4 regions of the Candidatus Pantoea multigeneris genome follow, and region 3 is predicted to be linked to each of the others. Evidence: predicted binding sites of a transcription regulator. Region 3 holds the regulator's gene; each other region holds the start of a gene.

The links. Region 3 encodes LexA, which represses DNA repair genes until DNA is damaged. Its sites were predicted from a motif close to TNCTGTATGTACATACAGNA; they were not measured.
Region 1: a site for LexA is predicted at 3,104-3,123, ahead of sulA (SOS-induced cell division inhibitor SulA). Genes of this name have one in related genera too.
Region 2: a site for LexA is predicted at 5,239-5,258, ahead of F3J40_RS00505 (metal-dependent hydrolase). Genes of this name have one in related genera too.
Region 4: a site for LexA is predicted at 5,262-5,281, ahead of umuD (translesion error-prone DNA polymerase V autoproteolytic subunit). Genes of this name have one in related genera too.

The regions. Positions count from the first base shown of each region.
Region 1 covers NZ_VWXF01000001.1:699,553-707,260, reverse strand. The annotation lists gene F3J40_RS03365 (AAA family ATPase) at 1-462, opposite strand, end outside; gene matP (macrodomain Ter protein MatP) at 558-1,043, shown strand; gene ompA (porin OmpA) at 1,151-2,233, opposite strand; gene sulA (SOS-induced cell division inhibitor SulA) at 2,593-3,081, opposite strand; gene F3J40_RS03345 (TfoX/Sxy family DNA transformation protein) at 3,284-3,910, shown strand; gene yccS (YccS family putative transporter) at 3,870-6,038, opposite strand; gene F3J40_RS03335 (YccF domain-containing protein) at 6,048-6,491, opposite strand; gene helD (DNA helicase IV) at 6,609-7,708, shown strand, end outside.
Region 2 covers NZ_VWXF01000001.1:103,443-111,150, reverse strand. The annotation lists gene nadE (NAD(+) synthase) at 1-13, opposite strand, end outside; gene F3J40_RS00530 (multidrug effflux MFS transporter) at 131-1,333, opposite strand; gene F3J40_RS00525 (TetR/AcrR family transcriptional regulator) at 1,330-1,917, opposite strand; gene osmE (osmotically-inducible lipoprotein OsmE) at 2,109-2,444, shown strand; gene F3J40_RS00515 (DUF6515 family protein) at 2,504-2,905, opposite strand; gene F3J40_RS00510 (L-cystine transporter) at 3,101-4,492, opposite strand; gene F3J40_RS00505 (metal-dependent hydrolase) at 4,631-5,221, opposite strand; gene hxpB (hexitol phosphatase HxpB) at 5,366-6,037, opposite strand; gene F3J40_RS00495 (YniB family protein) at 6,203-6,739, shown strand; gene F3J40_RS00490 (fructosamine kinase family protein) at 6,749-7,642, opposite strand.
Region 3 covers NZ_VWXF01000005.1:367,178-374,885, forward strand. The annotation lists gene dusA (tRNA dihydrouridine(20/20a) synthase DusA) at 1-437, opposite strand, end outside; gene F3J40_RS14440 (conjugal transfer protein TraF) at 544-1,794, opposite strand; gene zur (zinc uptake transcriptional repressor Zur) at 2,228-2,749, shown strand; gene F3J40_RS14450 (CsbD family protein) at 2,822-3,034, opposite strand; gene dinF (MATE family efflux transporter DinF) at 3,184-4,506, opposite strand; gene lexA (transcriptional repressor LexA) at 4,608-5,222, opposite strand; gene F3J40_RS14465 (diacylglycerol kinase) at 5,337-5,696, opposite strand; gene plsB (glycerol-3-phosphate 1-O-acyltransferase PlsB) at 5,824-7,708, shown strand, end outside.
Region 4 covers NZ_VWXF01000020.1:4,830-12,537, reverse strand. The annotation lists partial or broken gene F3J40_RS24435 (DUF4113 domain-containing protein) at 1-144, opposite strand, end outside; gene F3J40_RS24430 (inverse autotransporter beta domain-containing protein) at 233-2,788, opposite strand; gene umuC (translesion error-prone DNA polymerase V subunit UmuC) at 3,066-4,328, opposite strand; gene F3J40_RS24420 (DUF2913 family protein) at 4,465-4,767, opposite strand; gene umuD (translesion error-prone DNA polymerase V autoproteolytic subunit) at 4,820-5,242, opposite strand; gene F3J40_RS24410 (HAD family hydrolase) at 5,396-6,109, opposite strand; gene F3J40_RS24405 (lysophospholipid acyltransferase family protein) at 6,109-6,960, opposite strand; gene F3J40_RS24400 (GNAT family N-acetyltransferase) at 6,973-7,563, opposite strand; gene F3J40_RS24395 (hypothetical protein) at 7,693-7,708, shown strand, end outside.

The DNA.
Region 1 (7,708 bases), on a different contig from region 3:
GCCAAACAGCTGCTCAGGCTCGAACCATTCGGCATAGTGCACGCCACCCTGTGCGGTAAACGGTGCTGAGGCATCGGTGGCGGGAAGCAGGGTGATGCAGTTTTCTTTAATCAGGTAGTCGCCACCAAACAGGGTTTCGGCAGGCGGCGTATAACGCTCGGCTGCGGCGCTGATTTGCGCCATGTATTCCTGGTTTTCCTGGCTACGGATCAGTAGCAGTGGGAAGCTGCCTTGCTGTTGCTGCAGCATATCCAGCGCACTCAGGAGTCGCGGCTGAACTTCAGCCAGTACGTCGTCGCACTCGTTATTAGCAAGTTGCGAAAAAACGGATTGATAGCGTTGGCTATCTGGCTGCAGGGCTTGCCACGGAAGTTGAGTACTGGTCAAAATATTCGCTTTGGTCCGATTAAACAAAGGCGCGATTATAGCGTAATCGCTGCGGTTAAGCACTGCGGAGTTGATTGTTAAGCGGTGAGCGACTCTGGACGTTTTTACTTACTGCATCCAGGAAAAAAGCTGTTATTCTTAAATCGTTACGCGATCACGATGAGATTCCGATGAAATACCAGCAACTCGAAAATCTTGAAAGTGGATGGAAATGGAAATACCTGGTGAAAAAACACCGGGAGGGTGAGCTGATTACACGTTATCTGGAACTCAGCGCTGCCCAGGCGGCAGTGGAAGCACTACTGACGCTGGAGAATCGTCCGGTTGAGGTTGCCGAGTGGATTGAACAACATATTCATCCCGATCTGGATAATCGCCTCAAACAGACCATTCGCGCCCGGCGGAAGCGCCATTTCAATGCGGAACATCAGCACACGCGTAAGAAATCGATCGATCTTGAGTATCTGGTCTGGCAACGGCTGGCCGCTTTGGCTCAACGTCGTGATTTGACGCTGTCAGAAACCATTGTCCAGCTTATCGAAGACGCTGAACGCAAAGAGAAATACGCGACGCAAATGTCGAGCCTGAAACAAGACCTTCAGGCCATTCTTGGCGGCAGTGATAGCGAGAGTAGTTCTGGCAGTGGAGAGAGTTAGGCAATCCGGGTATGCACTGCAATGGCTTTTTTACCGGAGTATATCGATGAATGCTGAATAACAGCCACAAAAAACCCCGCCTGAGCGGGGTTTTTCTTATGGTTAACTTAAGCCTGAGGCTGAGTTACCACGTCTTTAACACCACGCACGTCGATTTCAACGCGACGATCTGGTGCCAGGCAGTCGATCAGGGCTTTACGCGCCTTCACGGTGTTACAGGTGCTACCAGTAACTGGATTAGATTTACCCTGGCCACGTGCAGAGATCTTGTTAGAAGGGATACCTTTAGATACCAGGTAATCTACAACAGACTGTGCGCGCTGCTCAGACAGCTTCTGGTTGTACTGGTCAGAACCGATACGGTCGGTGAAGCCCAGAACTACAACAGAACCATCTTTCGGATCCAGATTGCTCAGCTGAGAGTACAGCTGATCCAGTGCCTGGCGGCCTTCTGGCTTCAGAGTTGATTTGTTGAAGGTGAACAGAACGTCAGACTTCAGGGTGAAACGCTTGGTTTCAACAACTGGAGCTGGAGCAGGTGCTGGTGCAACTACTGGTGCTGCATCTTCATCCTGACCGAAACGGTAAGACAGGCCAACGCTCAGAGTGGCGTTGTCTGGACGTGCGCCAACAGTCTGCGCATCACCGATGTTGTTAACCCACTGGTAATCCAGACGGGTTGCCCAGTTTTTGGTCAGAGCATATTCAACACCAACGGCTGCCAGCGGAGATACGCCAGAGTCGTGGTCTTTGAAACGGCCATAGGTACCGTTGTTCTGAGTACCGTCTGCACGCCATACCATGCCGCCCAGACGGGTGTACACGTCCAGATCGTCAGTGATTGGGTAGCTCAGTTTAGCAGTCAGCTGTACGCCTTGTGCTTTGAATGCGCCGTTGCCGTGAGTCGCGTCAACAGTGCCTTTGTAAGGCATACGGCCCAGCCAGTCATAGCCCAGCTCGAAGCCCAGGTATGGGTTCGCCTGATAGCCCAGGAATGCACCTGCGCCCAGTTGGCTTTCGTGAGTTGGACCGTTGTTGTTTAGGTAACCGTTACCGTAGTTTCCGGTATCGTGGTACTGAGACCAGCCCAGTTTAGCACCGGTGTACCAGGTGTCATCTTTCGGAGCGGCCTGCGCTACGGTAGCGAAGCCAGCCAGTGCCACTGCAATTGCGATAGCTGTCTTTTTCATTTTTGCGCCTCGTTATCATCCAAATAGGCAATGAGCAAAATATGTTGCTCTTTGTGTTATTCCTTTGCCGGGTCCTGAAGCTCGCTTTTGACTCTACCGAGAAGCGGAAGTTCCGGAAGTTTTTGAGCACCCTAGCGAGGTAAAGTCTACAACGAGATTGGAAAGTTACAAGTGTGCTGAGGGGCTATACAGAAAAAAAACAGGGTTTTATACATAAATACTAATAATTACACGGTAATAACTAATGTGGAACAAAGGGCTAAAAAGTCGCTAAGCTATTGTGATTGCTGGAAGTAAAAGAATCAGTGGCTTAGCGACGAGCTGGTCGTGATAATCGCTGAGAAAACTCTTATTTTTACTCAATGAAACAAATCTGACTGAATCTTTAGACCATTTTTTGGTCGTTGCAGGGCATCCTGGGGTTCGCTGGCGCGCAAAATTAGCCCCATCGCTTCGCCTTCCGCTGCTGCTTTTTCCAGCGCCTGACGCTCTTGCTCATTCAAATCATAAGGTACCCACGCAACCACAACACTATAGTTGCCTGTTTTTAGAGCTTTTATCATCGCTTCAACGGCATTGTAGCGATCCGAATCCGCGATATGCATACTTTTTTCCAGCGGCAAACCCGACTGCTGCAACCATGCGCGGTTCAGTTTATGCGCGGGGGTAAGCCAAAGCTGCCAGCGAGATTGTTGGCTGAGTTGCTGTAACAGTGGCAGTAACAACATTTGCAACATTCCGAGCTGTTCACTGCACCTTAATTCGGTAATGCCACCGCCAGATTGCGGGGCTGATGTGGAGCTGAAGTGGGTGCGAAAACCAGAGGCGGTGATATGTTGTGTACGCATAAATGTCATCACTCAGTAGTGGGCCTGTATGGATATACAGTAATTGCTTCCTGGACAAAGATCAACCTTAATTTCTGAAAACGGCTCTCAAATTCTGCACGTCTCATCAGTTAGCAGTTGCTGCCCGCATGGCTTTTTCCATATCTTATAAACTCCCCATTTCACAGCAGGTTAGAAATATTTTTCACAAGGAGAGTGGGCAATGAAAAAGTCCCGTCAAATGATCGATTTGTCTAAAGAACGTTTATCTTGCTTAGGTGAAGTACAGTCTCGTACTCAGTTCGGTGGTTACGCTTTGGCCGTTGAAAAGGTGGTGTTTGCCCTGGTAAGTGATGAACAACTCTACCTCCGGGCCAGTGAAGCACTGAAAGAATACAGCGCTGAACGTCCGCTTCAACCGCTGATATTCAGTAAGCGCGGCGTGCCGGTGAGCCTCGGCTATTTTCGGGTGGATGAGCAGTTGTGGCAGGAAACGGCAACGTTGGAAGCCCTGTCTGAAGCCGCGCTGTTGGCGGCCCGTGAGGAGCAACATACACCCAGCGCACCCAGGCTGAAAGACCTGCCCAATCTCGGGGTGCGGATGGAAATGATGCTGTACAAAGTCGGGATCTGCTCGGTAGAGAACCTGTATGCCAGCGGTGCGAAGAACAGCTGGCTAAGATTAAAGTCGTTAAACCAACATCTGGGGCTAAAAACCCTGCTGGCGCTGGAAGGGGCGATTTCGGGTCACCATCAAGCCGCCCTGCCAGAACCGGTCAGGGCGGAGTTAAAACTCTGGTATCAGCACATCATTCACCAGCAGCAAGAGCGGGACTATCCTCGGGCTTAACGTTATCCAGGCGGCGGCGCAACAGGGCAATTTCCGGCAGCAGTGCGGCTAACAGGGCTAACTGTTGCAGTACCAGCGGTGCGCGAGATTCCTCACTGCGTCCTGCCTGGGCAATACGTTGGCTCAGAGACAGCTGCATCTCGCGGGCTTGTTCAATGCTCACCACGGCGCGCTGCAACACATCTTCGACATAGCAGACCGTTTCATCCAGCAGGCTCAAGAGTGCCGGATCGGTCAGCTGCTCACGATGCGCACCCAGTGCGGAGATATAACTCAGGAAAGAGTGATTCAGGCAGAGTAGCTGAAACGCACTTTCCCGCAGCCGGGCAGAGTGGTGCTTTTCCACGCTCATGCTGGAAACCACCGAAGCCAGCTCGGCATCCGCATTATGCGCGTCACGCCGGGCTATCCGGTACGCGAGGCGGTTATCTTTGCCCTGATGATACTGTTCAAGAATGGCGTCCAGATAGCGGCAGTTAGCGTTCAGGCTGCGATCGGTCACCTCTGGCAACTGACGGAAGCGCCAGTCAGGCCAGATAAAGGCCACCGCCAGCCAGGCAAGCGCACAGCCTAGCAGCGTATCGTTAATGCGCGGCAGGGCAACTTCGAAACCTTCACCCAGCAGGTTAAAGCACAGCAGCACCAAAAGCGTGATGAACAGCGTGGCCTGCGCGTACTGAATCTGGCGGAAAGCAAAAAACAGCACACCACTCAGTACAATTAAAATCAACTGGCCTTCGATGGAGGGCACCAGCCATAAGACAGGGAGCCCAATTACAATCCCTGCGAGGGTACCGCCGATACGTAACGCAAGTCGGCGACGGGTCGCATTATAGTTGGGCTGGCAGACAAACAGGCTGGTCAGTAAAATCCAGTAGCCTCTTTCTAACCCTGTGATCTGAATAAAGGCATAGCCGACGCACAAAACAACAGACATACGCACGGCGTGACGAAACAGCGGCGATTGCGGGCTGAGGTGGCGGCTGAGTCGCAGGCGAATGTCGCTCCAGCCATCCAGCTCCTCGCGTGACAGGCGGTTATCTGCGGTGGGTAAGTTGAGGTTTTGTTCAGATTCGATCGAAGCCAGTTGGGCATCAATTGCGCGTAAATTGCGCAGCAGCCAGAACAGCGCGTCAATACGTTGCTCTCCCGGCATCTCCTGCTGTAGCCGCTCCAGGCTGTGCTGTAGCTTATCAAAGGCACGCTCATACTGGCTGTTATGCTGCCAGGCCTCGCCTAATAAAATCGCCTGTGACAACTGACGGCATGAGTGCCCCTGACGATGCAACAAGCGTTGAAAACGAAACAGGATCTCGTTGTAGCGCCAGTCATCGCGCAGTTGATGATATTGCACATGCGAGGAGCTGGCACGCTCGTGGATGTCCTGCGCGACGAAGTAATAATGCAGGCTGCGACGCGAGCCACGTGAACCCCGGTCGCCACGTAAACGACTGAGCAGCGCCGTTTTGGTCAGATTAAGCTGACTGACCAGTTGGCTGTTAGCCATCGCTACCGCAATCAGGCCCTGGCTGTCTTCCGCACCTGCATCAGGATCAAACATCTCTGCTTTAGCATCCAGATAGCGCGCCAGCGCAGCAAAACTCTCCGCGAGCTGTTCCTGAACCGGGCGCACCGGGAACATAAAATGCCCGATCAGCGTCAGCAGGTTGTACCAAAGCGCGCCAAGCAGCAACAGGACCGGCTGCATATACCATTCAGGGAACAGACCAATACCCAGCATGGTGTAAACGGCAATCAGCAATGCGCCAAAGGCAATGGTGGCATAACGCTGTCCCAGAGCACCCAGCAGAATAAAGCCCCAGGTTGAGAGTGCCAGTCCGGGTAAAAAGAGCCAGGGGGTGGGAAACAACAGTTCCACCGAAACAGAGGCAATACAGAAGCACAGCAGCGTAATGAGCAGATTTTTCAGTCGGCCGGTCCAGCGGTCGTCGAGATCGGCCAACGCTGCCGCGACGACGCCTAAGGTCAAGGGGATGGTCCAGTCGATCTGCTTCAGCATCCACGGCACGGCTGCACAGCCCGTCATGGCGAAGAGAATACGCAGCATGTAGCGCAAGCTGCTGTTATAGAGATAGCGCTGCCAGCCCTGGAGCGTTAAGAGTTTCACAGTGATCCCTTAGTAACGGCTACGGGCATTGGCTTCGCGCGCTGCCTGTGCTTCTTCAACAGAAACAACCCGGCGGCCGACGGGCCACAGTGCAATCACGGCAATTTTAAAATTGGCGATGCCGACAGGAATACCAATAATGGTGATGCACTGCGCAATACCAATGGAGATATGCGACAGGCACAGCCACCAGCCAAAGAAGATGAACCACAGGATATTGAGCAGGGTGCCGCCACTGTTCATCAGTTCATTTTTGCCTGCAGGGTTGATCACATCCACATGCACCGCTTCATTGCCAAACGGCAACAGCGAAAGCTTGGTGATTTCCCAGCAGGAGCGGGTCAGCGGCAGGGTAAAAATCAGCACAATACTGACCAGCGTGGCAAACAGCCAGGCGAGGGTGGTAAAAAAGCCGCCCAGCACGAAATTGAGAATATTTAACACAGCGCGCATAGCGATTTTCCTTTTACAATCCGCAAGATGTCCCCAGTTTAGCCTGTTTTATGGCTGGAGCGTCAACACTGACACAGGTAAGATAGCGGAATCTTCATTTGGTTCGATGGAGTGAGCGTGGAACTTAAAGCAACATCTCTGGGCAAACGACTTGCTCAACATCCCTACAACCGGGTTCGCCTGCTGTCGGCCGGAGTGGAAGTCAGCGGTGATAAGCACGAATATTTGATCCCTTTCAATCAACTGCTCGATATCACCTGCAAGCGTGGCATGGTGTGGGGCGAACTTGAATTCCAGCTACTGGATGAAAAAGTGGTGCGCCTGCACGGTACGGAGTGGCAGGAGACGCAGCGTTTTCATCACTACTTGCAGCAGGCCTGGAACAGCTGGAGCACCGAAATGAGCGACGTGTGCGCCACGGTGTTACAAGCATTACAACAAAGTATCCTGGCACTGTTAGAGCAGGATCGCTGGGTCAAACGCAGTGAGCTGAATGGCCTCGCGACCACGGTGCAACAGCAGTTTGCCGCACTCCCTCTTCCCGTTGCTCGCCTGGCGCGTTTTGAAAACTGCCGCGAGCTATGGCAATTCTGTCAACAGTGGTTGAATGGCGGAAAAACCGCGCTGCGTCAGCGTAATCAGGCCTGGACGCAGCAGATACTCACCCGTTATCAGGACTTTTTTGCCCATGTAGAACGTTCCCCGCTTAATACGTCGCAAAGCGAAGCGGTCGTCAACGGTGAGGATGCGGTACTGGTGCTGGCCGGGGCGGGAAGTGGAAAAACGTCAGTCCTGGTGGCACGGGCAGGCTGGTTGCTGCAACGCCAACTGGCAAAACCGGAACAGATTCTGTTGCTGGCCTTTGGCCGGAAAGCGGCGGATGAGATGAATGAAAGAGTCGAGAGCCGGCTGGAGACGAAGGCGATTCAGGCCCGCACTTTTCATGCCCTCGCGCTGCATATTATTCGTGAAGGCAGCAGCAAGCAGCCGAACGTCAGCAAGTTAGAGAGCGATACCCAGGCGCGACGCAAGCTTTTGATAGATGAGTGGCGTAAACAGTGTAGTGAGAAAAAGGCGCAGGCCAACGGCTGGCGACAGTGGCTACGAGATGAACTGCAATGGGAGCTGCCCGAGGGGGCTTTCTGGCAAGACAACGCGCTGGCCCAGCGACTGGTTACGCGTTTTGAGCGCTGGCTCAGTTTGATCAGGATGCACGG
Region 2 (7,708 bases), on a different contig from region 3:
GTTGTAATGACATAGACCTCTCCTCAATTCAGTAGCCTGGCGGCACAATGCGAATCTAGTGCTAAGCTAACGCGCATCACAAAAAACAACAAGCCAGATGGCTTGTTGTTTTCAGGTATTCCTTGAGCAATCAGTGTGTTTGCGCTTTGGGGGCGGGTTTTTTAGCCAACAGCAGGAACATCAGGATGGCACACATGAAACAACCCCAAATGGTGGCCGTCATGCTCAGTACGGAAGTCCCACCAATGCCGGTGAGAGGCACGGCAATGGCACCGAGGGTAAACATAACCACGCCGATCACCGCAGAGGCGCTGCCCGCACGATGTCCCTGGCTTTGCATGGCAAGAGACGATGCGGTGGTTGCGATCACGCCGTTGCTGGCGATAGTAAAGAACAGCAAGCCAAGCACCACCGACAGGGGAGCACCGCTCAGGCCTGCAATCAACAACAGGGTTGAGGAGACGAAGGCCAGCGTTAAGCCACCTTTCAACACGCGATACTCGCCAAAGCGACGGCACAGGCGGGCGCTGGTTTGTGACGCGATGATTAATCCGAAGCCGTTAGCCGCAAAGCAGATACTGAACATTTGCGGGCTCAGACTATAGATCTGTTGCAGGACAAACGGTGACGCGCCGATGTAGGCAAACATCCCTGACATCATGAAGCCCTGTGTCAAACAGAAGCCCATAAAGCCACGGTGTGTGACTACCTGGCCCAAGGCCGCCCAGGCGGAGAAGACCGATCCCTGGCTACGGCGTTCTGCAGGCAGTGTTTCATGCAGCTTCCAGCGCGCCAGGAACACCAGCAGCACCGCGATACAACCCAGCACGACGAAAATGCCGCGCCAGTTCAGCACCGTCATTAACACCCCACCTAATACGGGCGCACCAATCGGGGCCAGACCGTTCACCAGCATCAACAGCGCAAAGAAGCGCGTTAACTCATGGCCACTGTACATATCGCGTGCAATCGCACGGGACAATACTGCACCGCCAGCACCGGCTAAGCCTTCAAAGACGCGTGCGGCCAGCAGTTGATGAATGTTTTGTGCCAGCGCGCAGCCAACAGAGGCGACAAAAAGCAGCACCAGAGAGATGTATAAAGGCCGGATACGGCCAAATTTGTCGCTCATTGGGCCAAACAGCAGTTGGCCTACGCCCAGCCCAATCAGGCCTGCTGTCAGGCTCAGCTGTGCGGTTGCCGTAGACGTATTCAGGTCGCGTGCCAGTTCTGGCAAAGAAGGCAGGTAAAGGTCGATACATAGCGGCCCAAGGGCAGCCATCAGGCCGAGCGTGATGGCATAAACCAGCCGGTTAGAGTGTGCAGGTGTCATTTATCCTCTGATATTTTAACGAGATGTTGAATCATATTTTGATACAGCGCCTGTAGCGTCTCCGCTGACGCTTTCTGCGGCGTCAGGCGGCGAAAGGCGGTGCCTTCTACCAGCACCGACAGGACTTCGACGCAGGCTTTAAGCTGTTCTTCGCTGAGGTGCGGATGGTTTTTACGCAGTTTTCCACACGCACTTTTGAACATGTGGGCATCGGCATCATGCAGAATCTGTGCAACACGCGGATTACGGCTGGCCTCTGCCGCGACTTCCAGCATCAACAGCTCATCTTCCTGGTTGAGGCTAGTGCGCCAGGCGAGCATGGTGGCAATCTGGCCGGCATCAAACTTATCCTGCATCGCGGCCACACGGCTGGTGACGATGCGTGTCACCATCACTTCAATCAATGCATCTTTACTGGGGAAGTAGCGATATAACTGACCTACGCTCAGTTCAGCGGCGCGGGCCAACTGCGCCATGCTGGCAGCGTGAAAGCCAGACTGGCGAAAACAGTGTCTGGCCGCGCAAATGATCTCATCCTGGCGACAGCGATGTCGTTCGTCTCTGGCGTCCTGCTGTCGGGTCATTTGATCCTCTGAGATAGTTTTGAGAGTGCTCATTCTCGACGGGCGATTATACGCAGGAGCATACCGGTGGACACCTTTTTTTCCGCAAAAAACGTGTAAATGCACCATGCAAAAATAGATAAACGGATTTGATAAACAGGGATTTATGTTCCAGGCTTATGTCACATGGATAATCAATGAGGAATAACAAGATGAATAAAGTCATGGGATGTATTGCCGCAGCGCTGACCCTGGCAGCCCTGTCAGGATGTACGACTTACGATCGTGCAGAAAGTTATGTGACTAAGCCGGTCGTAAAAGATGTGAAAAAAGGGATGACACGCGACCAGGTACGCCAGATTGCTGGAGCACCTTCAACTGAAATCACCATGGTACATGCACGCGGAACTTGCCAGACCTATGTTATTGGTGAGCGCGATGGCAAGCTGCAAACCTACTTTGTCAGCTATAACGACACCGGACATGTCATGAACTATGGCTTCCAGAGCTGTAAAGATTACGACACTGACCCGCAAAGCGGACAGTAACGCCAGTTAAATGAAAAATGGCCCGTCAGGTGACTGACGGGCCATTTTTTTAGCTGTAATTACAGGCCGTAAGGGCGAGGAACTTCCGTGTATGAGCCATTAATATCGCGCTCATAGTAGTGGCCTTCCTGCACATAGTAGCGGCGACCGTTGAAATCCAGTACACGCATACCTTCAACCCGATCGGCTGGGGGCTGAACCACTACGTATGTATCACCAGAACGCTGGTAATAATTGCCATTCAACATGTAATAGGTGAGGCCACCAATCAAGACTGCGGTAGCCGCTTCTGGCAGGAACCGCAGTGGGCCAGGGCCACCCCAGCGAGGGCCAGGACCGCCCCAGTGAGGACCCGGTCCGCCACCCCAATGTGGGCCAGGGCCGGGACCCCAGGGATGGGCAAATGCAATGGCTGGCGCAATCAGCGTTAACGCCAGCACAGAGGCGATAACTTTTTTCATGGGTGTGTTCTCCTGCTTGGACTGTATGCAGGATTCTCCTTTTTCAGTGCAAAGACAAGCACAAACAAGGGGGTTTTTCCTCTATTTACCAGGCTTAACGCTTTCTTAACGGAGAGGGGTGTTCGAGGAGAAATTGTGGAGTTTGGGCGGGAAAAAGCAGACGAGCCTGCAATCAGACTCGTCTGTATTATGACCTTATTGTTCAGCCAGTTGCCCGGCATCATCACTGTTTAAAATCTTTTTATCCGTGACGCCTAACCAGCGGCTGGTGAGGGAGCCCGCTGTCATTGCGCCGTTGACGTTCAACGCAGTACGGCCCATATCAATCAGCGGCTCAATGGAGATAAGTAACGCGACCAGGGTCACTGGCAAGCCGAGCGTCGGCAACACAATCAGTGCTGCGAACGTTGCACCGCCACCTACGCCTGCTACGCCCGCTGAGCTGAGTGTGACTACGCCCACCAGCGTCGCAATCCAGACTGGATCGAACGGATTGATGCCTACAGTAGGAGCAACCATGACGGCCAGCATCGCAGGGTAGAGACCGGCACAGCCATTCTGGCCAATCGTGGCACCAAATGAGGCAGAGAAGCTGGCGATGGACTCTGGAACACCCAGGCGGCGCGTCTGCGCTTCAACGTTGAGTGGAATGGAAGCGGCGCTGGAGCGGCTGGTAAACGCAAAGGTAATCACCGGCCAGACTTTACGGAAGAAGCGGAAAGGATTGATGCCGTTAACCGACAGCAGCAGGCCATGAACCGCAAACATGATCGCTAAGCCGAGGTAGGAAGCCACAACAAAGCCACCCAGTTTAATGATGTCTTGCAGATTTGACCCGGCAACCACTTTGGTCATTAAAGCCAGCACACCATACGGTGTCAGCTTCATTACCAGACGCACCAGTTTCATTACCCATGCCTGAAGGGTATCGATGGCCGCTTTTACGCGCTCGCCTTTTTCCGCATCATCTTTGATCAGCTGCAATGCCGCCACACCGAGGAAAGTGGCGAAGATCACCACACTGATAATGGAGGTTGGGCTGGCACCGGTTAAATCGGCAAAGGGATTTTTCGGTACGAAGGAGAGCAGCAGTTGCGGCACGGTGAGATCGGCCACTTTCCCGACATAGTTACTTTGAATGGCGGCGAGGCGAGCACTCTCCTGAGCGCCTTGTACCAGACCTTCTGCACTCAGGTGGAACAACCCGGTGACCAGCACACCCACAAAAGCCGAGACGGCGGTAGTGGCTAAAAGCACACCCAGCGTCAGCAGGCTGATTTTACCCAGTGATGAAGCATTGTGCAGGCGCACTACGGCACTGAGAATGGAAGCAAACACCAGTGGCATCACAATCATCTGCAATAGCTGCACATAACCATTACCGACGATGTTGAACCAGGAGATCGACGTTTTCAGGATCGGGTTATCGGCACCGTAAATCAGCTGGAGTGCCAGTCCAAAAACCACACCCAACACCAGGCCCGTCAGGACCTTTTTCGCCAGCGACCAGCGTTGGCTGCCGAGGCGTGAAAGCACCACGAGCAGTACAATAAATACGGCGAGATTCAGCAGTAGTGGAAAATCCATAACATCCCCAGTTGCCCCGGTCAGGGGGCAGCATTTTATTTATGACGAAATAAGTTGTCACAGAGGGTAGCAGCCAATAATGGTGCGCGGATATATCCAAATGGAATGGCTTATAACTTTTTTGGTTTTTTTGTCTGCTTAATGTACTTTTTGCGTGGAGATCAGCCGACTAACGCCGTTCTGTAGCGTATCGAACAGTTGATTAGGCCAGCCGTTTGCACCAAATGAGGGCGTTCCGGCAGGGAAAATCAAGGCGTATCCCACCAGGGCCAGACACAATGCGCGTTCAAGCTGATTGCCTCTTTGGCTGTTCAGGATAGGCAGACGAAAACGCCAGCGGCAGGGCCACAACAGGGGAACACCCGCAGGGGTGAGCATATCCGCCACGATATGGCTGAGATAGCCTAACGTCAGTCCTTGCAGGACATCTGCGGGCATGAGCCAGTCACCAGGGACATTAACCTGAAATAGCCACAACCCCGCGGCCACCGCCAGCAGGCTGTGGGTAAAGCCGCGATGACCAAACGCCCGGGCAATGGGTTTCGAGATCCATTTCAGGCGCTGGCCCAGCAATGATTTAGGGTGATCGATATCGGGCAGCAAGCAGGTGAGGAGCGCCGCAGAAATCAGGTGCCACCAGTCGGCTTGCGCCAAAACGGGTGTCAGTTCAGCGCGCTTAGCAAAAATGGCGCTGGCAATGGCAAAAATGATGTGGCCTTCGGCCGTCATGATGAAACCTGGCTGCAAACTGTCAATGCATCCAGTATAGGGATTTATCCAGTGAATGAGAATATGTGACGCTGTAACGAGGCGTGAATTTTTTCATGTCAAAATGGCAGCCCGTAGCGCAAAGGGCTGCCGTCTCAACCGCTGTTACTGACCGAGCAGATGGTGATCGTGCAACTGCGTAAGATCGATGAGCTTAACATCGGCCAACGCCCAGCGTGGATCCGGACGATGCTCAGGGGCAGGTACGACGATAGAACGCATTCGCGCCGCTTTGGCGGCAATCATACCGTTGAATGAGTCCTCAAGTGACACGCAATCTAACGGATCAACGCCCAGTTTGGCGGCACCGTCAAGATAGACCTGCGGATGGGGCTTGCTGTAGGGCAACACTTCCGCTGAAGCCAGTGCATCAAAGTAATGACGCAGCTGAAACAGCTCCAGCACGCGCTCCAGCATATGCAACGGTGAGGCAGAGACTAATGCGGTTTTGAGTTCCAGGCTGCGGCAGAGCTTAAGGGCATTTTCTACGCCTGGAAGCAGTGGACGCGTCTCTTCAACCAGTGACAGCGTTCGGGCAAAAATGCGGTTGGTGACTTCTTGTTGACTCGGGCCATTCCACGGTGCGACCTCATACCACATCCGTACCACCTGATCGATGCGCAAACCCAGGGTGTTGGGCAGTTGATCGCGCCGGGAAATATCGACGCCGATACTGGTAAACACCTCCAGTTCGGACTGTTCCCACAACGGTTCTGAATCAATAATCAGGCCATCCATATCAAACAGGGCGGCAAGGATAGGGCGATGATAAGCCATGTATGCACTCCAGAGTGAATTTACGTTACCTTATCATGGCGACACAAGATGACAGTAATCTAACCGCTTGTTACCGCTGCTTATGTTGCATCTGCGGATTTTCCAGGAAAAAACAGCGGGGTGCAGGTAGACTTAGCGCAAACTACTTCAAGTGCAGGAGATACGATGACTTATCAACAGGCTGGCCGCATTGCCATCCTCAAGCGTGTGGCGGGCTGGATCATTTTCCTTGTTGCGTTACTTTCAACGCTGATTTCAGTGCTGAGTTTTATGTTCAAGCACAGTGAAAAGAAACCCGGCATTGATGCGGTGATGCTCGACTTTGTCCACGTCATGATCGACATGATTCGCTTTAATACCCACTTCCTCGATATTTTCTGGCTGAACTCACCGGTGCCTGAATTCCAGGGCTCGGCGAACATCGGATTCTGGATTATTTATATTCTCATCTTCGTTGGCCTGGCGCTGGAAGCCTCTGGTGCACGGATGTGGCGTCAGTCGCGTCATATTAAAGAAGGGATTGAAGATCAGTTGATCCTCGAACAGGCCAAAGGCAGCGAAGGGCGCACGCGTGCGCAGCTCGAAGAGAAGATCAACGTGCCGCACCATACGATTCTGCTGCAAATTTTCCCGCTGTATATTCTACCGATAGTCGTGATCGTCAGCGGTTACTTTGTTTTCTCCCTGCTCGGTTTTATTTAATCCCTTGCGTCAGGCCGGCCTGGTCTGACGCTCTTTCACGCTCTCTTCATCCAGCAACGCCACGATTGCCACCTGTGCTTCCTGCACCCATTCGCCACCAAACACGTTAGCGCGATTTAACAGGTAATAGAGCTGATAAACCGGCTGCCGTTGAGAAAACCCTTCCGGGAGAGGCCAGACATGATGATAGCCTTCATAAATTTGGCGCGGCAAATGCGGAAAATGACTCAGCATCGCCAGGTCACACTCCCGGTCTCCCCAGTAACAGGCGGGATCAAAAATCCACGGCCCCTGGCTGCTACCTGCGCAGTTAGCTGGCCACAAATCGCCATGCAGCAATGAAGGTTGTGGATGATGGGAGGCCAGAACGCGTTGAACGCAGGCGACGATTAACTCTGTATTGCCGTAGCGAATGCCTTTTTCTTCGGCGAGCTGCAATTGCCAGCCAATACGCTGCTCAGCAAAAAACAGTGACCAGCGTTTTAACCAACTGTTCGGCTGTGGAGAAGTGGTGATGTTATTGTCAAAGTCGAGGCCAAATTGCGCTTGCTCACTCCATTGATGTAGCCGCGCCAGTTGAGCACCTAATTCGTAAGCCTGCTCATTGTCCAGTGGCTGTGGCTCTATGTACTCGAGCAGCAGGAAACTTTCATCCCGGTCGGCCCCTACGCCATAGACTTTCGGCACGCGCACTGTGTTACTGCGGGCCAGTAATCCTAGCTGGTCTGCCTCCCAGGTGAATAATGAGAGCATGTCGCGGCTATTACACTTAACAAACACCTGATGCTGACCATAGAGGATCACCCAAGTGGGATGGATATCTCCTCCGGCAAGTTGGCGGCGTTGGCTGATTTCGGCATTGCCTAACTCTTCACGTAACAGACGGCTGATGGCTGACCACATAGGGCTATCCTCGCGATGCGCTGTGTTAAGACCAGTTTAACGCCTAAATATTAAACAAAACTAGCG
Region 3 (7,708 bases):
TAGCTATCAAGATCATCAATGCCAATTCGGGTTTTCACTGTTACCGGGATCGATACCACATCACGCATCGCTTTAATGCAGTCGGCAACCAACGTGGCTTCAGCCATCAGGCAGGCGCCAAAACGGCCATTCTGTACCCGATCGGATGGACAGCCCACATTAAGGTTAACTTCATTGTAGCCGCGCTGTTCCGCCAACTTTGCACACTGTGCCAGTGCAGCCGGATCGCTACCCCCTAACTGAAGCGCCAGGGGCTGCTCGGCCTCACTGTAGGCCAGGTAATCGCCTTTGCCATGAATAATGGCACCGGTGGTCACCATTTCGGTATACAGCAACGTTTCACCGGTCAGTTGGCGATGAAAATAGCGACAGTGACGGTCGGTCCAGTCGAGCATTGGAGCAATGGAAAAACGTTGCGAAGAGAAGGTAGCGCTCATGAACAGCAGATATTCCAGAATAGATTGACGATAATCTGCGCGATGATACCACAAAACAAGCCAGACCGTCAGCCGCCCCGCAGGCAGCCGACGTCAGAGGTTAAAATCAGAAGTTAAAGGCCAATTGCACCACTCCGCCCACGGTATTGTTGTTACCCACCGAGCCTGCGACATCGAAATGCACTTTGTTGTTAAACGGAGAGAAGCCCACACCGGCGGTGAACACATTCTCATCGGTGCCTTTCACATCCGCACGATAACCGGCACGCAGCTGCATCCAGCTCAGCAGGCGGTACTCTGCACCCACGCCGATGTACTGGCTATCTTCCTGAGATTTGAAACGCTTGGTTGGGGTGAGATCCACATCACCGGTCACGGTAAATGGCCCCTGATCCCAGGCTAAACCGGCCGTCGCCAGCGGACGGATTTGATAGGTATCACGGTAACCGCTGATCTCTTTAGTATCATAATCTTGTGCAATCAGGTTCTGTCCGGTCAGTCCGAACGTCAGGTGATCGCCAATATTGGTTGCCATCCCGACATCCAGGTTAAAGCCGGTATGTGAGTTGCGGTACTCACTACTCCTGACATTGCTCTTATCAAATTCGTAAATCTTGGTCGTATAGTTATACAGCCAGACCTGCTGCATTTTTGGCGTAATACCGAAGGAAACGGCATGTCCTGCGACATTAAACTGACGGGCAAATGCTACGCCATAATCCGTGACCAATGCGGCCAGACCATTACCGGTGGAGAGCAAGCGATCCTGATCGCCAGGCAGAGGAATGATCGTGCCGTTTGAAACACCACGCAGATAGGTAATGTCGTCTTCGCTGATGTTAGAGCGCAGATGTACGGTGCCATAAGCTTTGGTGACAAAAGCGAAAGGTAACGTCTCATTGGGAACTGTCACGGCCAGCGCCGCGCCACCATTGGCATTTACCTGGTTACCGCGCAGATCGCTCAGCTTATTGGCCATATCGCCAGCCGCTGCTTTTAACTCTGGATACCCGCTCAGAAGATCGGCGAAGGTCAGCGAGCTAATCGTGCTGCGAAGATTATCCACGGTATTACTGATGTCATCGATCTTATCGACCATTTTGTCTTTATCAGTAACCTGTAGGCCTACGGACGGAAGAATCACACTGACGCCATCTTCCGGTTTAGCTTTGGTCATTAAAGCCGGGTTAGCCAACACCGCCGAGCCATAACGAGAAGCTGCAACACCTGCCCCGCCCATCGCATCATTGCGGGCGTCATACCATGTCCCTGCGGCGACAGCTGAAGAAGAGACTAACAGCGAAGTAAGAGCAATTGAATAACCCAGGACCTGACGCGAAATTATGTTCTTTACCATTTGCCTGCCACCATCGAAGTGTCTTTAGAATTCACAACCAACATGAGTAATAGCGTCCATTTTGGAACGCTAACCGGCGTGTTATTGCTGTGAATTTAAAGCCAACAGCAGTGCTGTTTGCAGGATTGAACAAAAAACATACAGAATATTCTTATTGTGAATGGCGTCTATTCTGGTTTAGGGGTTCATCAGCACCTGATTTATCTTAAGACACGCTAAACATTATTCAAGAAAGGTAAAGAATGCAAATAAAACGCAATTTTTTATCACACGCTAACCGGCCTGGTTTTGACGCATTTACTGGTGAGATTCAGAGCAAAAATTAAGGCGTACTTTTCATACTGTTACTTCATTTTTATTACAGCTTTATCCTGCTCAGCGCGAAAAACATTTGTGTGATAACATAACGTCTCATTTGCAGCGGAGAGTAACCATGTCAACGATGATGCCTGAACAGATCATGACCCAGGCGGAAAAACTTTGCCTACAGCGCGGTGTTCGCCTCACCACTCAGCGTGCTGAAGTGTTGCGTCTAATGGCGGAACAGCAAGGTTCGATCAGTGCTTACGATCTGCTGGATCAACTCCGTGTCAGTGAGCCGCAGGCAAAACCGCCCACTGTTTATCGAGCGCTGGACTTTTTGCTGGAGCAGGGGTTTATTCATCGCGTTGAATCAAACAACAGCTATGTGGTGTGCCATCACTTTGAAGCACCCGCCCATACCTCGGTGATGCTGGTGTGTGATAACTGTGCTGCGGTGACTGAGCAACAGGCGCAAGGCGTAGAGAAAATCATCACGTCGCTGGCGTCGCAGGCGAAATTTACCTTACGACACACCGTGATTGAGGCACATGGGTTATGTGTGAAGTGTGCGGAAGTCGATGCCTGCGATCAGCATGATCATTGCGATCATGACCATCAGGTCGAACCAAAAAGGCGCGGTAGAAAGAGTTGATACACATCCTTGTGTCGGGCCGCCCATGAGCCAATGGGCTAGTTCCTGTGGGTTCAATCAATAGCGCTAGGCTTACCAGCGATAATCGCTATTGTGAGATTCCCAGTCCTTCACTTCCTCTTCAGCCCGTTCTTTGGCGTAGCCATAACGTTCCTGAATTTTACCCACTAACTGCTCACGTTTACCTTCGATAACGGTGAGATCGTCATCGGTCAGCTTACCCCATTTTTCCTTAAATTTGCCTTTGAACTGTTTCCAGTTACCACTGACTTGATCGTTATTCATCACTGACCTCCTGGTCATGGTTGCCGTTTCGCTTAATTAATCAGTAAAAAGTAGTGATTAACACTGACTAATTGCCGTTAGTTAAGTTAATTATAGCGATGAATACGGAACAGGTAGAAATAATGGGAACTATCCTAGTTCACAGGCGATCAATGGACGAACCAACGCTGCTGCTGCCACAGCCGACGCCAGATGATCCACAGCGTTAAACCACGCAAGCCGAGGAAAACCGTTATTGCCAGCCACAGAGCATGGTTCCCTAACCACGGCGTCAGTAATACGGCCAGCATAAAGCCCAGCGCAGCCAGAGCCATGCTATTACGCATCTCTCTGCCGCGCGTTGCACCGACAAAAACACCATCCAGCAGGTAACACCAGACACCCACCAGCGGAATAATCGCTTGCCACCCTAAAAAGTGGTGGGCTAACTCACGTAAACCCGGCAGCGTAGTCAAATGGGCGATAATGGCATCTCCCAGGAGCCAATAAATAATGGCGAAAGCCGCAGCGACTATCCCCGCCTGACGACAGGCCGCTTGCCACACCAGTAGCAACTGTTGGCTGTCTTTAGCCCCGAAGGCCTGGCCAGATACCGCTTCTACCGCGTAAGCAAAGCCGTCTAACGCATAGGCGGTGAAGGTGAGGAACATCAGTAATACGGCATTCACGGCCACGATTTCAGCGCCCATTCGCGCGCCAATCAGGGTAAGAGAAGCAAAGCAGATTTGCAGTAGCAGAGAGCGCAGCATGATATCGCGGTTTAAACGGAGTAGCCGCGAAACATCCTGCCACCATCCCTGCCACAGCAGGGCAGCTGGAATCTGATTTTGTCGCAATGCACGCCAGACCAGTGCGATGCCCAGAGCAAAGGTGACATACTCCGCGACCGCGGTAGCGGTGGCCGCCCCCGCAACCTGCCAGCCAAGTCCGACGACCAGCCAGAGATCGAGTAACAGGTTAACCAGGTTTCCAACCACCAACAGAATGACGGGTGCTCGCGCATATTGCACCCCCAGCAACCAACCGAGAATCACCAAATTTGCTAGCGTGGCGGGGGCACTGAGCCAGCGGATATGAATGAAAATCCGCGCCTGTTCCAGTACGGCCTCGTCGCCGCCAATAAGATGCGTCGCCAGTTGCGTGATGGGCTCACGGCACAGAATAAACAGTCCGCCAGCAACGATAGCCAGCATGAGCGGCTGCATCAGCGCACGCGCCAGTGCCGCACGATCGCCCGCGCCAAATGCCTGCGCCGTCAGCCCGGTGGTGCTCATGCGTAAAAACAGCAGCAGCATAAAGATAAAGCTGGTGATGGTCGTGCCTATCGCCACACCGCCCAGATAGATCGGGCTATTAAGGTGCCCTATCACTGCGGTATCGACTAAGCCAAGCAGCGGCACGGTGATATTGGACAAAATCATTGGTAATGCCAGCCGCCAGAGTCGCTGGTCAGTGGCAGAAAAAAGACGCATCAGCTGTGTCATGGTTTTGAGGGCGTTGTTTGGCAAGGAAGCAATGTTGCCGGAGGAAAAGACACGCCGGCAACAGAGAGAAAATCAGGGAGCAGAGAGAATTAGATCCATTCACCGTTACGCACGATGCCAACAGCAAGACCTTCCACCGTCAGTGATTGTACGCGAGTGTCGATTTCAATCGGTTTGAATTCGCTGTTCTCAGGGAGCAGATACACCATTGAGCCCTGCTTCTTCCAGCGCTTTACGGTCACTTCTTCATCAATACGCGCCACGACGACCTGGCCGTTGTGCACGTCCTGGGTTTTATGCACGGCAAGCAGGTCACCATCCATAATACCTATATCTTTCATTGACATACCACTGACGCGCAGCAGGAAGTCCGCTGAAGGCTTAAACAGCGCAGGATCGACCTGATAGTGCGTTTCGATGTGCTCTTCTGCTAACAGAGGCTCACCCGCAGCCACCCGTCCAATCAGCGGCAGGCCTTCAGGCTGTTCTTCTTCCATAAGTAACCGAATGCCGCGCGATGCACCGGAAACGATTTCAATCACGCCCTTCCTTGCCAGCGCTTTCAGGTGTTCTTCAGCCGCATTAGGTGAGCGGAACCCGAGCTGCGCGGCAATTTCTGCGCGTGTCGGTGGCATACCGGTCTGGTTGATATGGTCGCGAATCAGATCATAGACCTGCTGCTGCCTTGTAGTTAACGCTTTCATCCCGCCCCCTGGTTGTTTATACAGTCGCTGTGAGTATATACAGGTATCTAATAAATGGGAACCGAAACAGAGGAAAAAACAGCCATTTGTCTGGTTCTGGAAGCGCTATCGCAGTTAGCGCCAAAGCAACATGACCCAGACGAAAACAGCCAGTAGGATGCTGACCAATACGGCGGCTGAGCCCAGGTCTTTGGCTCGTCCTGCCAGGGGATGTTGCTCTTCACTTACCCGGTCAACAACGGCTTCAATGGCGCTGTTAATGATCTCCATAATCACGACCAGCACCACGGAACCGATGAGTAAAATACGGGAAACCCGATCAACATCCAGCCAGAAAGTGATAATAATAGCGATAATCGCTACGATACTTTCCTGACGGAATGCGGCTTCATGTCGCCAGGCGGCATTCAACCCCTGCCAGGAATAACGCGCAGCGCGCAAAATACGGATCAATCCCGTACTGGTGTTTGCCATAATGTGGAACCCTTTGTAAATATTGACGTCACTGTCTGGGTGGATTGCGTATAGCGCCACCACAGATCTTCGCTGCGCTTTCTGTTATGCTTGCGGCGCTTTGCTAACAAGAGGCTTCATGTTGTCTATGTCAGGTTGGCGTAAACTCTATTACAAATTACTTAATTTACCACTCTCTTTGCTGGTAAAAACTAAGTCTATCCCTACAGATCCCGTTTCCGAGCATGGTATTGATCCCAGTCGTCCGGTGATGTATGTGCTGCCTTATGATTCTAAGGCGGACCTGCTGACGCTGCGTTCGCAGTGTCTGAAGCACCATCTCCCTGACCCGCTGGAAGCGCTGGAAATTGACGGCGTGGTGCTACCGCGCCATGTATTTATTCATGACGGACCACGGCTGTTTCCTTACTACGTGCCCAATCAGGAGTCAGTGAAAATCTTCCACGACTACCTGGATCTGCACCGTAGCAATCAGGAACTGGACGTGCAGATGCTGCCAGTCACTGTGATGTTTGGCCGCGCACCAGGCCGCGAGGTTCCTGGTGACGAAGCGCCGTATTTACAGGTACTTAACGGCCTGCAGAAGCTTATCGCTATTCTTCGGCATGGTCGAGACAGCTTTGTTCGTTTCTCCCCTACCGTTTCGCTGCGCGACATGGCTAACCAGCACGGTACGGATAAATCTATCGCCCATAAACTGGCACGCGTTGCACGTATTCATTTTGCTCGTCAGCGCCTGGCCGCAGTTGGGCCGCGTTTGCCTGCACGTCAGGACCTGTTCAATAAGCTACTTCAGTCGAAAGCGATTGAAAAAGCGGTTGAAGATGAAGCGCGTAGCAAAAAAATCTCCCACGAGAAAGCGCAGCAAAATGCGGTAGAAATGATGGAAGAAGTCGCGGCTGACTTCTCATACGAAGCCATTAAACTCACTGACCGTGTGATGAGCTGGACATGGAGCCGTCTCTACCAAGGCATTAACGTGCATGGTGCTGAGCGCGTCCGGCAGTTAGCGCAGGACGGCCATGAAATTGTCTATGTGCCGTGCCACCGCAGCCACATGGATTACCTGCTGCTTTCGTATGTCATTTATCACCAGGGCCTGGTGCCGCCGCACATCGCCGCTGGCGTCAATCTGGACTTCTGGCCAGCCGGCCCGATTTTCCGCCGCCTGGGTGCCTTCTTTATTCGCCGTACCTTTAAGGGCAATAAGCTCTACGCGACAGTGTTCCGTGAATACCTGGGTGAACTGTTCAGCCGCGGCTACTCGGTGGAGTATTTCGTTGAGGGAGGACGCTCACGCACGGGCCGTCTGCTTGATCCGAAAACCGGTACGCTGGCTATGACGCTGCAAGCCATGCTGCGTGGCGGCAATCGTCCTATCACACTGGTTCCGATCTACATCGGTTATGAGCATGTGATGGAAGTCGGGACTTACGCCAAAGAACTGCGTGGCGCGGTAAAAGAAAAAGAGGGCTTTTTGCAGATGGTGCGCGGGTTACGCAAGCTGCGTAATCTCGGCCAGGGCTACGTCAACTTTGGTGAGCCGTTACCGCTGGTCAATTATCTCAATAAGCGCGTGCCAGAATGGCGTGAAGCTATCGATCCTATTGAACCGCAGCGTCCGGCATGGTTAACCCCTACCGTAAATGACATCGCGGATAAGCTGATGGTGCGCATCAATGAAGCAGGCGCAGCCAATGCTATGAACCTCTGTGTCACGGCACTGCTGGCCTCCCGTCAGCGCTCACTTACCCGCGAGCAGCTCACGGAACAGCTCACCTGCTACATTGAACTGCTGCGTAACGTGCCTTATTCGCCGGAAGCCACAGTACCGGATATGTCAGCAGAGCAGATGCTTGAACATGCAATGGGCATGAACAAGTTTGAAACTGAGAAAGACAGCATTGGCGATATCGTGATTTTGCCACGCGAGCAGGCAGTCTTAATGACTTACTATCGCAACAATATCCACCATATGCTGGTCATGCCTTCATTAGTCGCTGCGATTGTGC
Region 4 (7,708 bases), on a different contig from region 3:
CTTCACGCGCGTCGTATAAGCAGGCGATAACATATCTCGCTTCATTGACCAGGGCTTTTCAATCCTCTGCCCGGCAAACCATGATTTACTGTGGCCCTGGTGATTAATACGATCAATCACTGCCATCAACGCATCGCTATTAGCCTACGATGTAAAGTCATCAAGCGGATGCCAAAAAAAGAAACCCCGCTGGATCGCGGGGTTGTAAGAGGTTATCCGAGGGTAGATGAGGTTACGGCAATCCGCTTTTCACCCAGTTACTGCCATTGGAAGTCATAATGATTCTCTCCGAATTGCGCATAGAGTATCTTTGTCCATCGTACCTTAAGAGGACCATACTCGCAGAGTTACGATCAATCCTGATGCGTTTACCCGCCTGACCGCTGGCTGGAGGCAAGTCAATAAACTCAGCTCGCTGGCTATTGGATGTCCTGATACGCAATCTGTCTGTCGTTGCCAGGGCTGCTTTTAAGATCGCTTCGGTGAAATACATATTCCCGGAAAATTCATACTCAGGCCAGGTAGCACCATCATCCGCTGTCAGGGTCACGGTTCTGTTTTGTACCGCAAAGTCAGCATTGTCGATTTTTACGCTAATCGTCGCCTGGCCCTCGGTGGTTCCCTTCAGCTTTGCGCTGTAAACGCCCTTTTCATTCGTCACGGTTCCGATTGATGTGCCCGTCAGGCCTGTGTGGAAAGTGACGTTCACATTATCAATCGGATGACTGTTGCCGTCCTTCAGCGTAAGCGTCAGAGTGCTCTCTGCTACCCCGTTAGCCATAATCGATGCTGGTGTAACCGCTAATGTTGATTTACTGATATCACCAGCGCCAGGAGTCAGTGTCACTTTCGCACTCGCAACATCAAAGTTGGCACCATTAACAAGTACCGTAACAGTCGTTTCACCGACCTGTAAGCCTGTTATTTCAGCCGTGTAAGTACCATTGCCTTTATCCACAGTGTTATTAATGAAGGAATCTGGCTGAGAACTTCTAAAGCTAACGCTCTGGCCTGCTACCGGATTTTTGTTTATATCTCGCAGTGTGAAGGTAATTACAGCCTTGTCATTGCCATCTGCAATAATCCTCGTCACGTTTGATTCCAGAGTAGAATTGCCCGGCGTCAGGCTGCCAACATCCGCAATCTGTTTAACGCTGGCCAGCGGTAACACCACGTCGTCAAAAGAGGCTGTAATCACCGCGAGGCTTGAGCGCGTGCCCATCGTCAGGATGACTTCATACAGACCTTTGCCTTTCTCCGTGATATCACCCACGCTGGCGGACTTATTCCCGCCCGGAGATGCTGTAGACTGGGCGGTACTGGCCTTGCCTGTCTCTGGCAGTGCATCTTCACGCACGAACACTTTCAGTCTCTTCAGTGCGCCCTCTATCGGTAAATTATCCGCATCCACCAGGAATATACCAATTAGGGTGGTGGATTTTCCATCAGCAACCAACGTGCTGTTATCGGCCGTCACTCTGCTGTTCACAACATTTACGTCAGTACGCCCAACCATGATAGTGGTAGTAGCAGCTGCTGACCGGTTACCACGCGGGTCAACGGCTACCCCGCTCAGGGTATAGCTGTTACCCTCCCCTGGTTTAAACGGGGGTAACGTAAGGGCATATCGGCCATTACCTTCATCGATGACCTTCCCACCTGCTGCCACAATCGCAGCATCATTCCAGATAATCTCCTTCAGGCCGTACTTGCTGTCATGCTGGTAATCTATCTGTTTTATCGCCATGCCCGCACCCTCAATGGCATACAGGCTGAGCCTGGTCAGCTCCTGTTTACGGTACTCCAGCACAATATTGTTGTTACGGTTCACCAGATCCATGCCGTTACCTGCCAGCGTCGCGCCCAGGTTCACCTGATCCGGGTCCAGCTGCGATTCCAGCGAGCGACCAAACTGCCAGTTCATCTGCAGACCAAACAGGCTCTCGTTCTGGTTGCCCCCCGCTTTGTGATCCGCTGACAGGGAGAACATGGGCACGGGCGTCCAGCTCAGGCCAGCGGTCACCGCCATCGGATTTTTTTGCCGCTTATCCTTGCCGAACAACGCCACTTCGCTGCCATAGTACTGCTCATACATCAGGCGGGCGCTCAACGAAGGGTAATCCACCAGCCAGCCTTCGGCCCGCAGATCAAACCCGTTGGCAGGCCGGGCCTGATAGTCGGTCACATTGTCGGCATTTTTCCAGTCCGAAATGCGCATGTAGCCGTTAGCGCTGAGCTTAAGGTAGTCACGCCAGGTCTCCAGCCCAATACCAAAACGCTTGTGACCCTGGCTGAAGTTCTCGTCATAAAAGGCGTTATAGCCGACCATCCAGTCATCAATAAAGTGACGCTGGCCCAGGCCAAAGTTACCGGTGGCCTGCCCATCGTTCAGGCGGATACCGTTCTGGGTAAAGAACAGACGTTCGGGACTGTCATACAGGGGAAACAACAGGTCAACCGAGCTGGTTTGAGGCGCAAATTTGCTGTTAATCCCGAACTCAACCCGGGCGGTGCCGAAGTTCTGTAGCCACTGTTGAAGCTGCTGAGACGCCATACCCGATGCCTGCTGTGCCGCAAAGCCTTCAACGTTGCCTGACTGCACCAGCTGTGCAGCCGGGTTCAGGTAGTCGTGCAGTTCTGAGGGGGCCGGCGTCTGCTGCGCAACGGCAGTGATAGCCCATGCCGGCGTCAGCGCCACGCTGGCCTGTAAAGCAGCCTGTAACAGCGCAAAACGACGCATCCGGGCAGAGTAACGCCCGGTGGAGTGCGTATTATGAGAGGTAGACATATTTTTATTCCGGTTAATTGCAACACGCGCAACCGGAGCATTCTTGATTTGCTAAAAGAGCAAAAATACAGGTTCTGTCCTGATCAACGTCCTTCTGAGCCTATTTTCTTATCTAACCAAGACTATTCTTTTATATGCTTGCGGAAAAAATCCGTTCAACCTTCACTTATCTGCAAGCGTCATTATCTATTACCCGAATTAAAATCGAGGACTGTAAAAACATTTACCAACAGAGGTCATTTAATCAATGAATTGATAAACCAACTTATATTCTTCTTCATCCTGCAACCGGTAAATCCTTCACGCGCGTCGTATAAGCAGGCGATAACATTTCTCGCTTCATTGACCAGGGCTTTTCAATCCCTTGCCCGGCAAACCACAATTTGCTGTGGCCCTGATGATTAATACGATCGATCACCGCCATCAACGCATCGCTATTAGCCTGCGGTGTAAAGTCGTCAAACAGATTCAGCTGCGCGACACCCTGGCTGAAGAAATCCCCCAGCATCACGCCGGCTTTCATATAACGTGGGCCATCGCGCCAGATGCAATCCAGCGCACCCAGCGCCGCACGAGTAATGTCACGCGTATCGTTTGAAGGGGTCATGAGTTGTTGGCTGGCGGAGTTGGCATAGTAAGGATGGTGTGGATCGTGCGGGCTGGTACGGATAAATGCGCCGATATAGCGGCAATACTGACGTTCACTTCGCAGTTTTTCCGCCGCGCGCGCGGCATAACTGGCCACCGCTTCACGCATCGCCTGGTAGTCGGTAACACGCTCACCAAACGAGCGTGAGCAAAGAATATTTTGTCGGTCAGGAATGGTTTCATCAAATGCGAGGCAAGGCTCGCCGCGCAGTTCACGCACGGTACGCTCCAGCACCACACCGAAATTTTTTCTTATCAGCGCGGTCGGCGTATCGGCCAGATCCAACGCAGTATGAATACCCATCAGTTGCAGTTTTTTTGACAGGCGGCGCCCGACACCCCACACCTCCTCCACGCTGACCAACTGCATCAGTTTGCGTTGCCGCAGTGGTGCTGAAAGGTCCATCACATTGTCCGCTTTGGTCCAGCGCTTCGCGGCCCAGTTCGCCAGCTTGGCAAGCGTCTTGGTTGGCGCAATGCCCACGCCAACGCGCAGATGTGTTTCTTTATAAATCCTGTCGCGGATCTCGCAGCCAAACTGTTGCAGCGGCATACAGCCACTGATGCCGCTGGCATCAATAAAGGCCTCATCAATGGAATACTCATCGACGCGTGGCGCGATCAGCGTCAAAGTCTCCATCACTCGTCGTGACATGTCACCATACAGTGCATAGTTGGAGGAGAACACCACCACCTTGTGCTGCATCAATGCTTCACGCTGCTTAAAATAAGGGGCTCCCATTTTCAGGCCCAGTGCTTTTGCCTCACGACTCAGCGAGATAATGCAGCCATCGTTGTTTGACAGCACCACAATCGGCTGGCCGCGTAAATCGGGGCGAAACACCGTCTCACAGCTCGCATAAAAAGCGTTCACATCAACCAGTGCGTACATAGGATCACCAAAAAAATACTGTATATAAAAACAGTATAATTAGGCGAGCAAGAAAAGCGAAGTGATGATGAAAGAAAAACAGGCGGCGGGTGTGCTCTCCCCTGACTGATACGGGAGAGCCAGAGGCAGTGGCGAACTAGCCGCCTTGCTGTGCAGCCTGCTTCATGGTGCTGGCCCGCTGTGAGGTTTCATACACGTACTGCAGCATCGGTTCCAGATCGGCGTCTGGCCCGGAGGTGATAATCTTTTTGCGCAACCACTCGATTTCACTATTGATATCAGAGTGAAAGAGGTTGTTATTCTGCGCATTGCGTAACCATTTCATCAGGAAGTTATTTTTTCCCCGGACGTTCGCAGACGCATTTTTTTTGTTATTCATTTTCACGGCGACCAGCACGCAGTAATAGAAATGAACACGCTGGCTGTAAGAATTGTACATGCTGTTTTTCACTCTCGTGGGCATCCATGTATGACATAAACCAGAGCCAATTTTACCTCTTCAGCGTTTTAATGACATGCCGTACAACGCCAAAAATTTCAAACTGGTCGCTATCAGAGATGCGGATAATCGCATGAGCGGCATTCATCGGTTTCAAGTGCAGATAAGGCCGCAGCATCAGCTGTTTAACCGTAAACTCCCCCCCTAAGGCGGCCACTACCGTATCACCATGTTCGGCATTAAGCGAGCTATCTACCACCAGCATGTCACCTGCACTGATTCCCGCTTCAATCATTGAATCACCACTGACTTTAATAAAGTAGGTGGCACTGGGATGACTCACCAGCAGATCATTCAGATCAATACGCTGCTCAATATAATCCTGAGCCGGTGAGGGAAAGCCACAGGGTACGCGGCTGATAAACAGCGGCAGCGCAAAAAAAGTCGCGCTGTCAGCTGGACGATAAATCTCCATCGGTATGGGCCTTGAAAATAGCTGTATATAAATACAGTAATCGCAATTAAGGGGGATGATCAAGGCCACGATCGCCGGGATTTTGTAAAGCGGTTGGTAATTAAGGAAATTTATTTCTCTGCGATCCCGCTGAGTCAGGGGATCGCAGAGGGATTACACGCGGCTGAGTTCCGGCTGCGCTTCCCACTCAGGCTGATTCACAATCTGCATGACGCTTTTGCACATCTGCTCGGGCGTGGCTGCACGATAGCAGTAATCACCATCCTGTAGGTTGTCATTGTTGTAATATTCAGCGATGACAAACCAGCGCACCGCACCGTTATGCCATACGCTGCGATCGGCCGAACCATCTCCCACGATCATCGCAGGCGTGGTGATCTTGTTTTGCCGCCGCAGTGCCCCGACGATCGCGGTTTTGCTCTTCTTCGATGACCAGAGTGGCGAAGGACGCAGCCCGATCACGCGGTTGCCCCACCAGAGAAAACGGTTACCCACCACGTTTTCTGGCGGAATGCCCCATATTGCCGCAATCGGTTTGATCCACTCTTCATAACCGCCGGAAATAATCAGAATATTGGCCCCGGCACGTCTCAGGTCTTCAAACAGGGTGCGGAAAGCGGGCAGTAAGCGATCTTTGTTGCGTTCTACATAGGTATCAATATGCGAACGCGTGACGCGACGTGCCATTTTCAACATAAAGAGATATTCCCCTGCACTGGCTTTGCCAATCAGGGTTCTGGGTGCAATATCCGCCAACTGCTGCATGATCTGCTCGCGCTGTGGGTCCTCCTCCAGCGCGATTTTTAATACCTCTACCGTGCTTTCTTCGGGAATCAGGGTAAAGTCAAAATCAAAAATGACATCCATTAGGCTTTACTCCCATCGCGATAGGCATATTTGTCTTCACGGGTGAAATGCGTCGCCGGGATAGCCAGCTGTGTTGCAATCGCCTGCTGGACACGATCCGCGTACTCTTGCTGACCACCGGATTTCGCGGCAGATTCATAGCCCGGAATAGCCGGAAGATAGTGCATATCAAAACGGATAGTTGGGCTTATCAATAAGCGAATAAAGCGCATCACGCCATTGCCATAGAAAGGATGAGCAGAGAGGCCAAACGGCAAATGAATCGAGATGGCCACGGGCACTACCGGGCGTCCACGGACCAGGAAATCGGGGCGGAAACGGTACAAACCACGTCCATTGTTGATCGTCGCTTCTGGGGTGACATACAGCGCCGTACCCGAAGGGGACTTTTTCCATTCGCGAAACTTCGCCATCATCTGTTTCAGATCGGCCACCAGCCAATAGCTCGCGCCCGATCCCTTAAACAGCAGGAATCCGCTGATTTTTCCCGCCACACCACCAACGCTGTCTACCATCAGCGTGGCATAAGGCATGCCTAAAGCCGTGAAGTGATCGAACACGCTGATGTGATTCGACGCCACCACACAGCCATCGGTATGTTGCCCTACTTGTTCTGGCGTCATATTGACGCGCACGTTGATCCCGATCATCCGCAGAAAAATACGATAACCTCTTTTCTTCACACGGGTCGGAAATGCCTGCATAACAAACGAGTAAATAACAAGCGCTAAAATTCTCAGCAAACCAACAATAATGCCAAATGGCAACCACAGTGCCCACAAAATGGGTTTGCGACTTTCCCCTGAGAACAAGGGTTGGTCGCAAATCCAGGTAATATCATCTTGCTTCATTCAAACCAACCCTTAATCTTTACTGCTAACGGCAAATCGTTTGTAATCCAGGAGCTTTTCAATTTTCGCTTCGTTCGATTCGCGAACAGATTCAAAAAGAGCTTTGGTATAAATAATGCGCTGATGCGGACCAAATTCAGTATTTAGCACGTCATCTTTCAGGGTTTTCAACTGGAGGTACTTCATGTTCATGTTGATGGCTTTAGCATTTTTCACGTTGGTCAGGGTGTAGACCTCATCCAGACCCAGCTCATCGAAGGCGTGCGTTAAGGCCAGATGACCAGAGATGAACGGGAACGGCGTGCCCCACCACTGGGTGTCATAACGCATACCGAAGTTGATGCCGTACTCTTTTTTCTCAAAACCGGCAAAGCCCATAAAGTGCTTTTCTTCGCCGTTGGTCGCGGCCCAGCGAGAGAAGCCAAACATCTGTTGTGAAGCACGAAAACGTTCAATTTCCCGCTCGATCACATCCTGAGTCCGTGCCTCACCATTGGAGATATACTTCATTACCTCCTGATTCGCCGCCATCGCCATATAACCAGCAACGTCTTCAGGTTTCCACATTCTAAGGGTGACATTAAAGCCTGAGATAATATTCATCCTTAACTCCTTCATTGGGTTGACGTTCAGCAACAGTAACTACCTGACAGATAACTGCGTGTTGGCAGAGCGCGTGAACCTGGCGGCACCGCTCCATAATCCTTTATTAATCGGGGAAGATAATTCGCTGTGAAAAATATCAAAA